Regions from separate parts of the Actinoplanes sp. 13 genome, predicted to be linked through region 2. Evidence: riboswitches for the same ligand, from Rfam matches in the RefSeq annotation. Region 2 holds a riboswitch; the other holds the start of a gene.
What was found. Region 2 has a riboswitch for glycine ahead of gcvP (aminomethyl-transferring glycine dehydrogenase). Riboswitches for the same ligand answer to the same signal wherever they lie in the genome.

Region 1 (5,981 bases), on a different contig from region 2:
TCGAGGTCGTTCCGGGTGGAGACCGGCGGGTACGCCTTGACCCGCAGTTCCAGCACGCCGAGACGTTCGGCGCCGTGCAGCAGCGGCAGCCACAGCCGGCCGCCGTCGCCCTCGTCGGACCACTGCTGCTCGGCCGAGGTGAACGCGCGGCCGGCGAGGGTGTCCTCCACCGTCATCGCGCCCGGGCCGTCGAGCGTGGTGCCGCGCAGCGGATGCAGCGCCAGCTGCCCGTAGTCGACCAGCAGCACCGTCGCGGACTCCGCGTCGAGCAGTGGGGCAGCCGCCGCCAGCACCGCAGGCAGGTCCTCGGCCCGTCCACGGTGCCGCAGATCCATGAGCCGGCGAACGGCCTCCATCGACGAGAGCATCAGCACCATCTTGCCCTTCGCGGGCGCCGGAGGAAACGGCGCACCCGATCGCCTTACCGCGGCGATCATGGTTCGGCCCCGTCGCCCCCTGAGGTCGTCGTCAGCAGAGGCCGCAGCAACGCGTCGTCGATGATCTCGCGGGACCGCCGCGCAGTGCCCGCGAGCAGGTCGGCGACCTGCACCCGGGGATCGTCGCGGGAGTCCGTCATCACCAGCCCGGCCAGCGGCGACACGCCCCGCGGCATCGTAGCGGCCAACGCCTGCCCGAGCCGGGTCAGCCGGTCGGCGGTGAGCGCGCTCTGCTCGTCGTGGACCACCAGCACCTGTCGCCGCCCGCCGCTCCAGGACAGGACGGTCTCGGCGAGGGCCGGCAGCAGCGGCTCCAGCGGCGGCGGGATCGACCTGTCTTCGCGGTCCAGGCGGGCGAGGACGTCCCACACCCGCGCAGGGTCGAGCTGGTCGAGGACGGCGTCCGCCCCGTTGCCGCGCAGCACGTCGCGGGCCTGGAGGAACTGGGCCGTGGACTGCTGCAACGGCCCGCGACGTTTCATCCGCACCATGCGCACGAAGGCCCGCAGGAAGTCGTCCCAGGCGCTGCCGGCCGAGCGCCCGGCCCGGTACAGCGCGAGAGCGGCCGGGCGCTGTTCCTGCGCCAGGCGCGTGCCGGCGGTGTACGACGGCTCGGCCAGCAGCAGGTCGACGACCCGGCTGGCCAGGAAGAACTCCTTGTCGACCAGGTGCACGAACGCCCGGCCGCGCAGCGCGGTCAGGAACCACTCGAGCGCCGCGCCGGCCGCCGGCCGGCGCAGGAACTGTCCGGACTTCACCTCGTGCGGCGAGAACCGGCCGGACCCCAGCGTCGCGATCAGCTCCCCGGCCTCGGCCACACTCAGGTCGACGCTCGCGTGGGTGATCACCGGGGTGGCCGGGTCGAGCAGGTTGGTCCCGGAGAACCCGGACTCGTCACAGGCGATCTCGACGACCGGTCCGGACACCACGGCCGGCGGCGGCAGCCCGCCCTGCAGCGGCGACCGCACACCCGACCCCATGCTGCTCATGGTGGCCCCGGGCGCTTGATCCGACAACGCGATTATCCGCGGATGACTGGGTGCGGCCCCGGCCGGGTAAGCTCGGCACCGACAACTCAACACTCGCCGTTTCCGCCGCTGCGGGAGAGACCCCCTGGTGGGGGCGCCGAAGGAGCAACTTCTCTCCCAGAATCTCTCAGGCACAAAGTACCGCTGCGGCCAGGCGACTCTGGAAAGCCGGCAGTCCTGCCGCGCCCAAGGTGCAAGCCGCCCCGGCGGTGAAGCTCTCAGGCCCCATGACAGAGCGGGGGAGGCCCAGCCAAGGGAGCCTCCGCATGGCCGTGTCCGTCTTTGACCTCTTCTCGGTCGGCATCGGCCCGTCCAGCTCGCACACCGTCGGCCCGATGCGCGCCGCGCGCCTGTTCGCCGGGCACCTCGCCGGGCTGCCGGTCGCGACGGTGCGGGCCGAGCTGTTCGGGTCGCTGGGCGCCACCGGTCATGGTCACGGCACGCCCAAGGCGGTGCTGCTCGGGCTGGAGGGCTCGGACCCGCAGACCGTCGACGTGGCCACCGCTGACGAGCGGGCCGCGCGGATCCGCGACGCGGGCGTGCTGACCCTGCCGGACGGCGGCCGGACCGGCGTCGGCCTGGTGCTGCACCGGCGGCGGACGCTGCCCGGCCACCCCAACGGCATGATCTTCACCGCGCTCGCCGCCGACGGCGCCGAGCTGCTGCGCAAGACCTATTTCTCGGTCGGCGGCGGCTTCGTCGTGGATGAGAGGCCGGCTGGGGTACGAGCGGACGACACGTCCCTGCTCTACCCGTTCACCACGGGTGCCGAGCTGCTGTCGCTCACCGGGGCCACCGGCTTGTCGATCGCGCGCCTGATGCTCGCCAACGAGACGGCGTGGCGATCGCCCGAACAGATCCGTTCCGGGCTCCTGCTCCTGTGGTCGGTGATGCGCGACTGCATCGACGCGGGCCTGGACGCGGAAGGGATCCTGCCCGGCGGGCTGAAGGTGCGGCGCCGGGCGGCGGCCACCGCTCGTCAGCTGCGGGCCGCGGGCCGGCCGGCCGAGCATGCGATGGAGTGGCTCACCGCGTACGCCATGGCTGTCAATGAGGAGAACGCGGCCGGCGGCCGGGTGGTCACCGCGCCCACCAACGGCGCGGCCGGCATCATCCCGGCGGTGCTGCGGTACTACCGGGACTTCGTGCCCGGCGCGGACGACGACGGGGTGGTCCGGTTCCTGCTCACGGCGGGGGCGATCGGGCTGCTGTTCAAGGAGAACGCGTCGATCTCCGGCGCCGAGGTGGGCTGCCAGGGTGAGGTCGGCTCGGCCTGCGCGATGGCGGCGGCCGGGTTCGCCGAGGTGCTGGGCGGCACCCCGGAGCAGGTGGAGAACGCCGCGGAGATCGGGATGGAGCACAACCTGGGGCTCACCTGCGACCCGGTCGGCGGGCTGGTGCAGATCCCGTGCATCGAGCGCAACGGGATGGCGGCCGTCAAGGCGGTCACCGCGGCGCGGATGGCGCTGCGCGGCGACGGGCGGCACCACGTTTCCCTCGACAAGGTCATCAAGACCATGAAGGAGACCGGCGCCGACATGAAGGTGAAGTACAAGGAGACCGCGCGGGGCGGTCTGGCCGTCAACGTGATCGAGTGCTGAGCGGCGGCTGAGTGGCGGGACCGATTCCGTGCCGGGCCGCCGTAATCTCGCTGCATGAACCCCGCCACCCTGCGCGGCCATGCGCTCCGGGTCATCCGCCGGATGCCCCGTCCGGTCCAGCGGGCGGTCCTGGCCCGGGCCATGGGCCGGGACCTGCCGGCCGCGGCCGACTTCGTCCGGATGCTGGAGGTGGGCGGTGATCTGCCCTATCCCGGGCCCACCGACCTCGAGCTGTTCGCCCGCTTCCCCGAGCTGTCCACCGTCGAGGTCAGCGAGTTCAGCATCGGCGCCCAGCCGGCGCGGTTGTACCGCGGTCTCGGCGACGCTCGCTCGGCGCTGGTGTGGGTGCACGGCGGCGCGTTCGTCAGCGGCACGATCGCGATGGCCGAGGCGCACTGGGTCGGCCTGGCCCTCGCCGCCCGAGGCTGCTCGGTGCTCACCGTGGAATACCGCAAGGCCCTGCACGGCAGCCACTTCCCGGACGGCTCCGACGACGTCCTGGCCGGGTGGAACTGGGCGGTCGCCGACCCCGGCCGGCTCGGCGTGCCCGCCGGGCGCCTGCACCTCGGCGGTGCCAGCGCGGGCGGCAATCTGACCGCCGGGGTGGCCAAGCGCCTGCGCGACGGCGCCGGTCCGCTGCCCGCCTCGCTGCTGCTGATCTATCCGGCGCTGCACGCGGAGCTGCCGGACTGGCCGGCCTCGCAGTTCGCGATCGTCCGGGAGTTCCCGGGGGCGGGGTTCTTCTCGCCGAAGTGGGTGGCGGACATGAGCCTGCACTACGTCGGCGGGAATCCGGAACTGCTGACCGATCCGTACGCGTTCCCCGCCAACGGCGATCTCACCGGCACGCCGCCGACGCTGATCGTCAACTGCGAGGCCGACACGTTGCGGGCGTCGGGGGAGGCCTACGCCGAGCAGTTGCGGGCGGCCGGCGTCCAGGTGGACGTGCACTTCCAGGCGGACGCGGCGCACGGGTGCCTGGGTGATCCGTTCAGCGCGACCGGCGGCGCGGTCCTGGACCGGATGGCGGCGGCCCTGCTCAGCGACCCTGGATGAGGATCAGCAGACCCAGCCCGATCAGCACGATCGGCAGCAGCACATGGCCCCGGCGGCTCAGCGCCTTCGCGATCACCGGCCGGGTGGCGAAGAATCGGCCGGCGGCCACCCACACCGACACCAGGATCAGGAACACGATGACGTACGCGGTGACGGCACCGGCCCCGGCGGTGGCGAACACGGGAACGTAGACGCCGATGTTGTCACCGCCGTTGGCGAAGGTCACCGCCGCGAGCTCCAGCATCCCGGGTGCGCCGGCGCCGCTCCCGGTCTGCTCCTCGGCGTCGCCGTGGCGGTGCCGCCAGGCGCTGACGCCGGCCTTGACGCCCAGCGCCAGCGGGAGCAGCCCCAGATAGGGGATCGCCTCGTCGGGCAGGAACGTGGCGCCGAACGCGGCGGCCACCGCGACCGCCAGGATCCCCGCGAACCCGAGGTACTGCCCGGCCAGGATGGTGCGGGTGGTGTGCCGGTGGCCGGCGCCCCGCGCGAAGAACAACGCCAGGATCAGGATGTCGTCGACGTTGGTGACGGCGAACAGACCGGCCGCCTGACCGATGATGCCCAGGCTCATGACAAGCCACAGCATGGCACGGCGCGTTCCGGGCGGTGACACCCGCCGGTGATCGAGACCGGCGGCGCCGCAGTGACTATCCTGAGCGATTGATCGCTCATGTCGCCCGGCCGAGAGGAATGTCGAGATGCAGCAGGTCCGAGCCGTTGTGGCACGTGCCAAGGGCGCCCCGGTCGAGTTGGTGACGATCAACGTGCCGGATCCCGGCCCCGGTGAGGCGGTGGTGCGGATCCAGGCGTGCGGGGTGTGCCACACCGACCTGCACTACCGGGAGGGCGGCATCAACGACGACTTCCCGTTCCTGCTCGGCCACGAGGCGGCCGGCGTGGTCGAGTCCGTCGGCGACGGCGTGACCGAGGTGGCACCCGGCGACTTCGTGGTGCTGAACTGGCGTGCCGTCTGCGGACAGTGCCGGGCCTGCAAGCGCGGTGACCTGCACTACTGCTTCAACACCCACAACGCGAAGCAGAAGATGACGTTGGCCGACGGTACCGAGCTGTCACCCGCCCTCGGCATCGGCGCGTTCGCCGAGAAGACCCTGGTCGCCGCCGGGCAGTGCACCAAGGTGGATCCGTCCGCCCGGCCCGCGGCGGTCGGCCTGCTAGGCTGCGGCGTGATGGCCGGCATCGGCGCGGCGATCAACACCGGTGCGGTGACCCGCGGCAAGTCGGTGGCGGTGATCGGCTGCGGTGGCGTCGGCGTCGCCGCGATCGCCGGTGCGGCGCTGGCCGGCGCGAGCCCGATCATCGCGGTCGACATCGACGCCCGGAAACTGGAGACGGCCCGCACGATGGGCGCCACCCACCTGGTCGACTCGTCGAGGACCGACCCGGTGACGGAGATCAAGCGGATCGCCGCCGAGACGTACGAGGGTGCCGACGGCGCGGACGTGGTGATCGAGGCGGTCGGCCGTCCCGAGACGTGGAAGCAGGCGTTCTACGCCCGCGATCTGGCCGGCGTGCTGGTGCTGGTCGGCGTGCCGACACCGGAGATGAAGGTGCCCGACCTGCCACTGATCGACGTGTTCGGCCGGGGCGGCGCGCTGAAGTCCAGCTGGTACGGCGACTGCCTGCCCGGCCGCGACTTCCCGATGCTGGTGGACCTCTACAAGCAGGGCCGGCTCGACCTGGACACGTTCGTCACCGAGGAGATCGGCCTCGGCGACGTGGAAGCCGCGTTCGGCCGGATGCACGGGCACGCCGACCCGGTGCTGCGTTCGGTGGTGGTCCTGTGAGCCGCGCCCGGGTCGGCCACGGGGTGGTGTCCGGAACGTTCAGCCTGGACGGGC
Region 2 (5,981 bases):
CGGATCACCCCACCGTCCTGGGATCCGTACAACACTCCGGCCGGCCTGGCGATCGATGCCGCCGCGACCAGCTCGGGCAGCCGCCGGATGACTGTCACTTTCACCGGCAGCCCCGGGCCGGCCTCCGAGCCGTGCGGCGCCGACTACACCGCGACGGCAGTCGAGTCGCCGAACGCGGTGGTCGTCATCGTCGCCACCCGATCCCACGCCGGCACGCAGGCCTGCCCCGCGATCGGCGCTCGCCGGTCCGCGACCGTGGACCTCGCCGAGCCGCTCGGCGAACGCGCGGTCCTCGAGGTGCAGCAGGGCCTGCCGGTCCCGGTGGCGATCGACTGACCTGGGCAGACACCGCAACCCTCAACCTGAAGCTCACTATCAACCTGAGGATGAGGTTGAGGGTCGGCCGCCGCCGGGACAGGCGCGGACCACCAGCTCATGCAACGAGCCGACCGCCGCGGGGACGCGGAAGGCAGCGCCGTCACCACCGCAGGTTCCGCTTCCGGACGTGGGCGAGCAGCGCGTCCACCCGCTCGCGGCCGGGGTGCTCGGGCAGCGCGGTCGCGGCGGCCGCGGCCGCCAGATCGGTGAGCAGCCGGCCGGCCCAGGCGGTGACCGCCTCCCACGGGACCTCGCCGTGCTTGACCGCCAGCAGCTGCTCGCGCAGGTGGCTGACATCCACGAGGACCTGGCCGGTGCGGAGCACGTGCGCGCCCGCCAGCAGCAGCCTGATCATGTGCATGGCCTGCTTGTGGTTGATCTCGCCGGTGCGTTCCCGGCGTGACGCCACCTTGGCCAGCTGGTCGCGCGCGTAGTTGCCGTAGGTCTCCGCTACCCGCCGCGACAGGAAGGCCTCCCGGGTCGCGAGCAGTTCCTCCCCGTCGGGGGTGACCCGTTCGACGAGCGGCGACCAGAGCACTTCCAGGACGGTCGGGTTGGCCTGCAGCGCCAGCACGCAGAACCTTTCGAACTCCCAGGAGAACTGCTCCGCCGCCGGCCCGTCCAGGTGGGCCGGCGGCTTGTCGAGACTCCAGAACGCCCGGGTGGGCGCCGCGTAGACGCCGCGCCGGTCGTGGTCGGACCCCGGACCGTCCAGTCCGTACGCCCGCGACCCGACCACGACCGCCAGCACCGTGTGCCGTTCCACGAGTTCGATCACGGCTGCCGACAGTACGGCGCGACCGCCCCCAGGCACCCGATTTCACCGCCCGAAGCTTGCGTGTGAAGTTGCGCCCACAGAGCGACCTCAACTTCACACGCAAGCTTCGTCCCGAGCGTGTGTGTGAAGTTGCGCCCACAGAGCGACCTCAACTTCACACGTCGAGGACGGTGCCGTCGATCTCGTCAAGCTCGGCGGGGCTGAACTGCGGGGCGTCGAGGGCGGCGATGTTCGACTCCAGCTGCTCGACGCTGCTGGCCCCGATGATCAGGCTGGTCATCCGGGGGTCGCGCAGGGCCCACGCGAGGGCCATCTGCGCCAGGGACTGGCCGCGCCGCTTCGCGATGTCGTTGAGGGCGTGCAGACGGCCCATGGTCTGGTCGTCCAGCGCGCTCTCGTTCAGGAACACGCTGGTGCGGATCCGGGAGTCGTCCGGGATGCCACCGAAGTAGCGGTCGGTGAGCAGGCCCTGCTGCAGCGGGCTGAACGCGATGCAGCCGGCGCCGGCCTCCTCCAGGGTGTCGAGCAGCCGGTCGTGCTCGATCCAGCGGTTGAGGATCGAGTAGGACGGCTGGTGGATCAGCAGCGGGGTGCCGAGTTCGCGCAGGATCCGGGCGGCCTCGGCGGCCCCGGCGCTCTTGTAGTTGCTGATGCCGACGTACAGCGCCTTGCCGGAGCGGACCACCGCGTCCAGGGCGGCCATCGTCTCCTCGAGCGGGGTGTCCGGGTCGGGCCGGTGGTGGTAGAAGATGTCGACGTAGTCCAGGCCGAGGCGCTGCAGCGACTGGTCGAGCGACGACACCAGGTATTTGCGGGAGCCCCAGTCGCCGTACGGGCCGTCCCACATCGTGTAACCGGCCTTGGTCGAGATGATCAGCTCGTCGCGGTACGGCTTGAGGTCGCCGGCGAGCAGCCGGCCGAAGTTGCTCTCCGCGCTGCCCGGCGGCGGCCCGTAGTTGTTGGCCAGGTCGAAGTGGGTGACGCCGAGGTCGAAGGCGCGGCGCACGATGGCGCGCTGCCGGTCGAGGGGGCGGCTGTCGCCGAAGTTGTGCCAGAGGCCGAGCGAGAGCGCGGGCAGCCGGAGGCCGCTGCGCCCGGCGCGGCGGTACGTCATGGACTGGTAGCGGTCGTCGCCGGGGGTGTACGTCACGTGGTTCCTCGTCTCTGCGGATGCGCTGCCCCTGCCATGATGCCGTGCCGCCGATCGTGGCCGCGCGCGACGTTCGGCGATGACGGGGCGGCACCCGGGAGAGCATCATCACCGGTATGCATGTGGTCCACGACGGCCCGGCGGCCGCGCCGCCGCTGCTGCTCCTGCACGGCTCCGGCGCTGCGAACGGCTGCTGGAGCCCGATGGTGCCGGCGCTCACCGCCCGGCACCACGTGATCCGGGTCGATCTGCCGGGGTGCGGCCGGTCGCCGGCGCCGCCCTCCTTCGACGTGCCCGGCCAGGCTCGGCGGGTGGCGGCAATGCTCGACGACCTGGGTGGCGGGCCGATCGCGGTGGCCGGGCACTCCAGCGGCGGCTACGTCGCCACCGCGCTCGCCGAGCAGCGCCCGGACCTGGTCGACGCGCTCACGCTGATCAGCACCGGCCCGAGCGTGTACGCGTTCCTGCCGCAGCCGGCTGTGCTGCGGATCCTGACCGGCCCGCCGCTCGGGCGCCTGCTGTGGGCGGTCCGCACGGACGCGATGGTCCGTCAGGGGCTGCGGGCGGCGTGCGCCCGCCCGGTGGAGATCCCGGACGACGCGGTGGCCGAGCTGCGGGGCATCGGCTGGGACGATTTCCAGGCGGTGCTGCGCGCGAACACGGACTACATCGCCGAGCGCAGCGTCCCGGACCGGCTCATCGCGCTCGCCACCGCCGTACCCACGCTGGTGATCTTCGGCGCGGCCGATCCGCGGTGGAACCCGGCCCGGGCCCGCGAGTACGAGGCGGTCCCCGGCGCCCGGGTGGAGATGCTGCCCGGCATCGGCCACCTGCCGATGTTCGAGGACCCGGAAACCACGGCGCGACTGATGCTCGCCTCCACCGGTTGAGGCGGGCGTTTCTCACAGTGACCGCACGCACAGCGGCTCGGGCGAAGATCCGCTGGTAGGTTGACACTGCCGGCTACACCCGCGCGGGAGAGACCATACGGCCGATCACCGGTCGTGCGGCGCCGAAGGGGCAAATCCTCCCCGGAACCTCTCAGGCAAAAGGACCGCGAGGGCAGGCGACTCTGAAATGCCTAGCTGGGTATGACAGAGGGGGAGGTTGCATGTCGACCTTCTCGAGCCTGGAGTCGCCCATGACATCGTCGCCGTTCGTTTCCCGTCACATCGGTCCGGACCCGGATGAGCAGACCCACATGCTCAAGGCGATCGGGCATCACTCTCTCGACGAGCTGATGGACGCCGCGATCCCCTCGTCGATCCGCTTCCGCGGCGAGCTGGACCTGCCGGCGGGCATCTCCGAGGAGGAGGCGATCGCCGAGCTGCGCGCGATCGCGGGCCGCAACGTGGTGGCCACCTCGATGATCGGGCTCGGCTACTACGGCACCCACACGCCCGCGGTGATCAAGCGGAACGTGCTGGAGAACCCGGCGTGGTACACGGCGTACACGCCGTACCAGCCGGAGATCAGCCAGGGGCGCCTGGAGGCGCTGCTGAACTTCCAGACCATGGTCACCGACCTGACCGGGCTGACCACCGCTAACGCGTCGATGCTGGACGAGGCGACCGCCGTCGCGGAGGCGATGACGCTGGCCCGGCGGGCGTCGAAGAGCAAGAGCACCGTGTACGCGGTGGACGCTGACACGTTCCCGCAGACCCTCGCCGTGCTGCGCACCCGGGCGGAGCCGCTCGGCATCGACGTGCGGCTGGTCGACCTGGACGCGGGCGAGGATCTGCCGGCGGAGTTCTTCGGGCTGCACCTGCAGTACCCGGGTGCGTCCGGCGCGGTCCGCGACCACGCCGCGCTGGTCGAGGCGGCGCACGCGAAGGGCGCCCTGGTCACGGTGGCGGCCGACCTGCTGGCGCTGACCCTGCTGCGCGCCCCGGGGGAGATCGGTGCGGACATCGCGGCCGGCACGACGCAGCGTTTCGGCGTACCCCTGGGATTCGGTGGTCCGCACGCCGGATATCTGGCGGTGCGCGGCGGCCTGGAGCGGTCGCTGCCCGGCCGCCTGGTGGGCGTCTCGAAGGACGCCGACGGCGCGCCCGCCTACCGCCTGGCGCTGCAGACGCGCGAGCAGCACATCCGGCGGGAGAAGGCCACCAGCAACATCTGTACGGCCCAGGTGCTGCTGGCCGTGATGGCGAGCATGTACGCGGTCTACCACGGTCCGCAGGGCCTGAAGGCGATCGCGCAGCGCACCCACGACCACGCCCGCACGCTCGCCGGGGGCCTGACCGCGGCCGGCGTCGAGATCGCGCACCGGGCGTTCTTCGACACCGTCACCGTGGTGGTGCCGGGCCGGGCGGCCGAGATGGTCGAGGCCGCCGCCGCCCGGGGCATCGATCTGTTGCCGGTCGGCGCCGACCGGGTGTCGGTGTCGGTCGACGAGACGACCACGGCGGCCCACGTGGCGACCGTGCTGGAGGTGTTCGGCGCGGCGCCGGCCGAGCCCGCCGCGAGCGAGGTGCGGTCGCTGGCCCGCACCAGCGAGTACCTGACGCACCCGGTCTTCACCACGCACCACTCCGAGACCAGCATGCTGCGGTACCTGCGCAGGCTGTCGGACAAGGACTACGCGCTGGACCGCGGCATGATCCCGTTGGGCTCCTGCACGATGAAGCTGAACGCCACCGCCGAGATGGAGGCGATCACCTGGCCGGAGTTCGCGAACGTGCACCCGTTCGCGCCGGTCACCCGGACCGAGGGCTACGAGGCCCTGGTCGCGCAGCTGGAGGCGTGGCTGGCCGAGATCACCGGGTACGACGCGGTCAGTGTCCAGCCCAATGCCGGGTCGCAGGGTGAGCTGGCCGGCCTGCTGGCGATCCGCGGATATCACCGCTCCCGGGACGAGGCGCACCGCGACGTGTGCCTGATCCCGTCGTCCGCGCACGGCACCAACGCCGCCAGCGCGGTGATGGCCGGCATGCGGGTCGTCGTGGTCGCCTGCGACGCGGACGGCAACATCGACATGACGGATCTGGCCGCCAAGATCGACAAGCACCGGGATGCGCTCGCCGCGATCATGGTGACCTACCCGTCCACCCACGGGGTGTACGAGACCGCGATTGCCGAGCTGTGCGAGCGGGTGCACGAGGCCGGCGGCCAGGTGTACGTCGACGGCGCCAACCTGAACGCCCTGGTCGGGTTCGCCAAGCCGGGCAAGTTCGGCGCCGACGTCTCGCACCTGAACCTGCACAAGACGTTCTGCATCCCGCACGGTGGCGGTGGCCCCGGCGTCGGCCCGGTCGCGGTCCGCGCCCACCTGGCCGAGTTCCTGCCCGGCGACCCGCGCGAGCCCGGCGACCACCACGCGGTCTCGGCGGCGGCGCACGGCTCGGCCGGCATCCTGCCGATCTCCTGGGCGTACGTGCGGATGATGGGCCCGGACGGCCTGACCGCGGCGACCGCCTCGGCGGTGCTGGCGGCGAACTACGTGGCGGCGCGGCTGCGCGAGCACTACCCGGTGCTGTACGCGGGCGACAACGGCCTGGTCGCCCACGAGTGCATCCTCGACCTGCGGCCGATCACCAAGGCCGCCGGCGTCTCGGTCGACGACGTGGCGAAGCGGCTGATCGACTACGGGTTCCACGCGCCGACGATGTCGTTCCCGGTGGCCGGCACGCTGATGGTGGAGCCGACCGAGAGCGAGGACCTGGCCGAGCTGGA

Region 1: linked by a shared signal. The riboswitch ahead of AC0NH5_RS13460 (L-serine ammonia-lyase) and the one ahead of gcvP (aminomethyl-transferring glycine dehydrogenase) in region 2 are both predicted to bind glycine.

Annotation. Positions count from the first base shown of each region.
Region 1 is NZ_JBVYOQ010000005.1:197,250-203,230, reverse strand. Features, by position in the region: gene AC0NH5_RS13470 (PP2C family protein-serine/threonine phosphatase) at 1-356, opposite strand, end outside; gene AC0NH5_RS13465 (DUF3800 domain-containing protein) at 434-1,417, opposite strand; glycine riboswitch at 1,528-1,619, shown strand; glycine riboswitch at 1,620-1,709, shown strand; gene AC0NH5_RS13460 (L-serine ammonia-lyase) at 1,732-3,066, shown strand; gene AC0NH5_RS13455 (alpha/beta hydrolase) at 3,121-4,122, shown strand; gene AC0NH5_RS13450 (cadmium resistance transporter) at 4,106-4,693, opposite strand; gene AC0NH5_RS13445 (S-(hydroxymethyl)mycothiol dehydrogenase) at 4,821-5,927, shown strand; gene AC0NH5_RS13440 (MBL fold metallo-hydrolase) at 5,924-5,981, shown strand, end outside.
Region 2 is NZ_JBVYOQ010000015.1:124,452-130,432, reverse strand. Features, by position in the region: gene AC0NH5_RS26610 (hypothetical protein) at 1-336, shown strand, start outside; gene AC0NH5_RS26605 (nucleotidyltransferase domain-containing protein) at 479-1,156, opposite strand; gene mgrA (L-glyceraldehyde 3-phosphate reductase) at 1,311-2,306, opposite strand; gene AC0NH5_RS26595 (alpha/beta fold hydrolase) at 2,423-3,196, shown strand; glycine riboswitch at 3,271-3,373, shown strand; gene gcvP (aminomethyl-transferring glycine dehydrogenase) at 3,448-5,981, shown strand, end outside.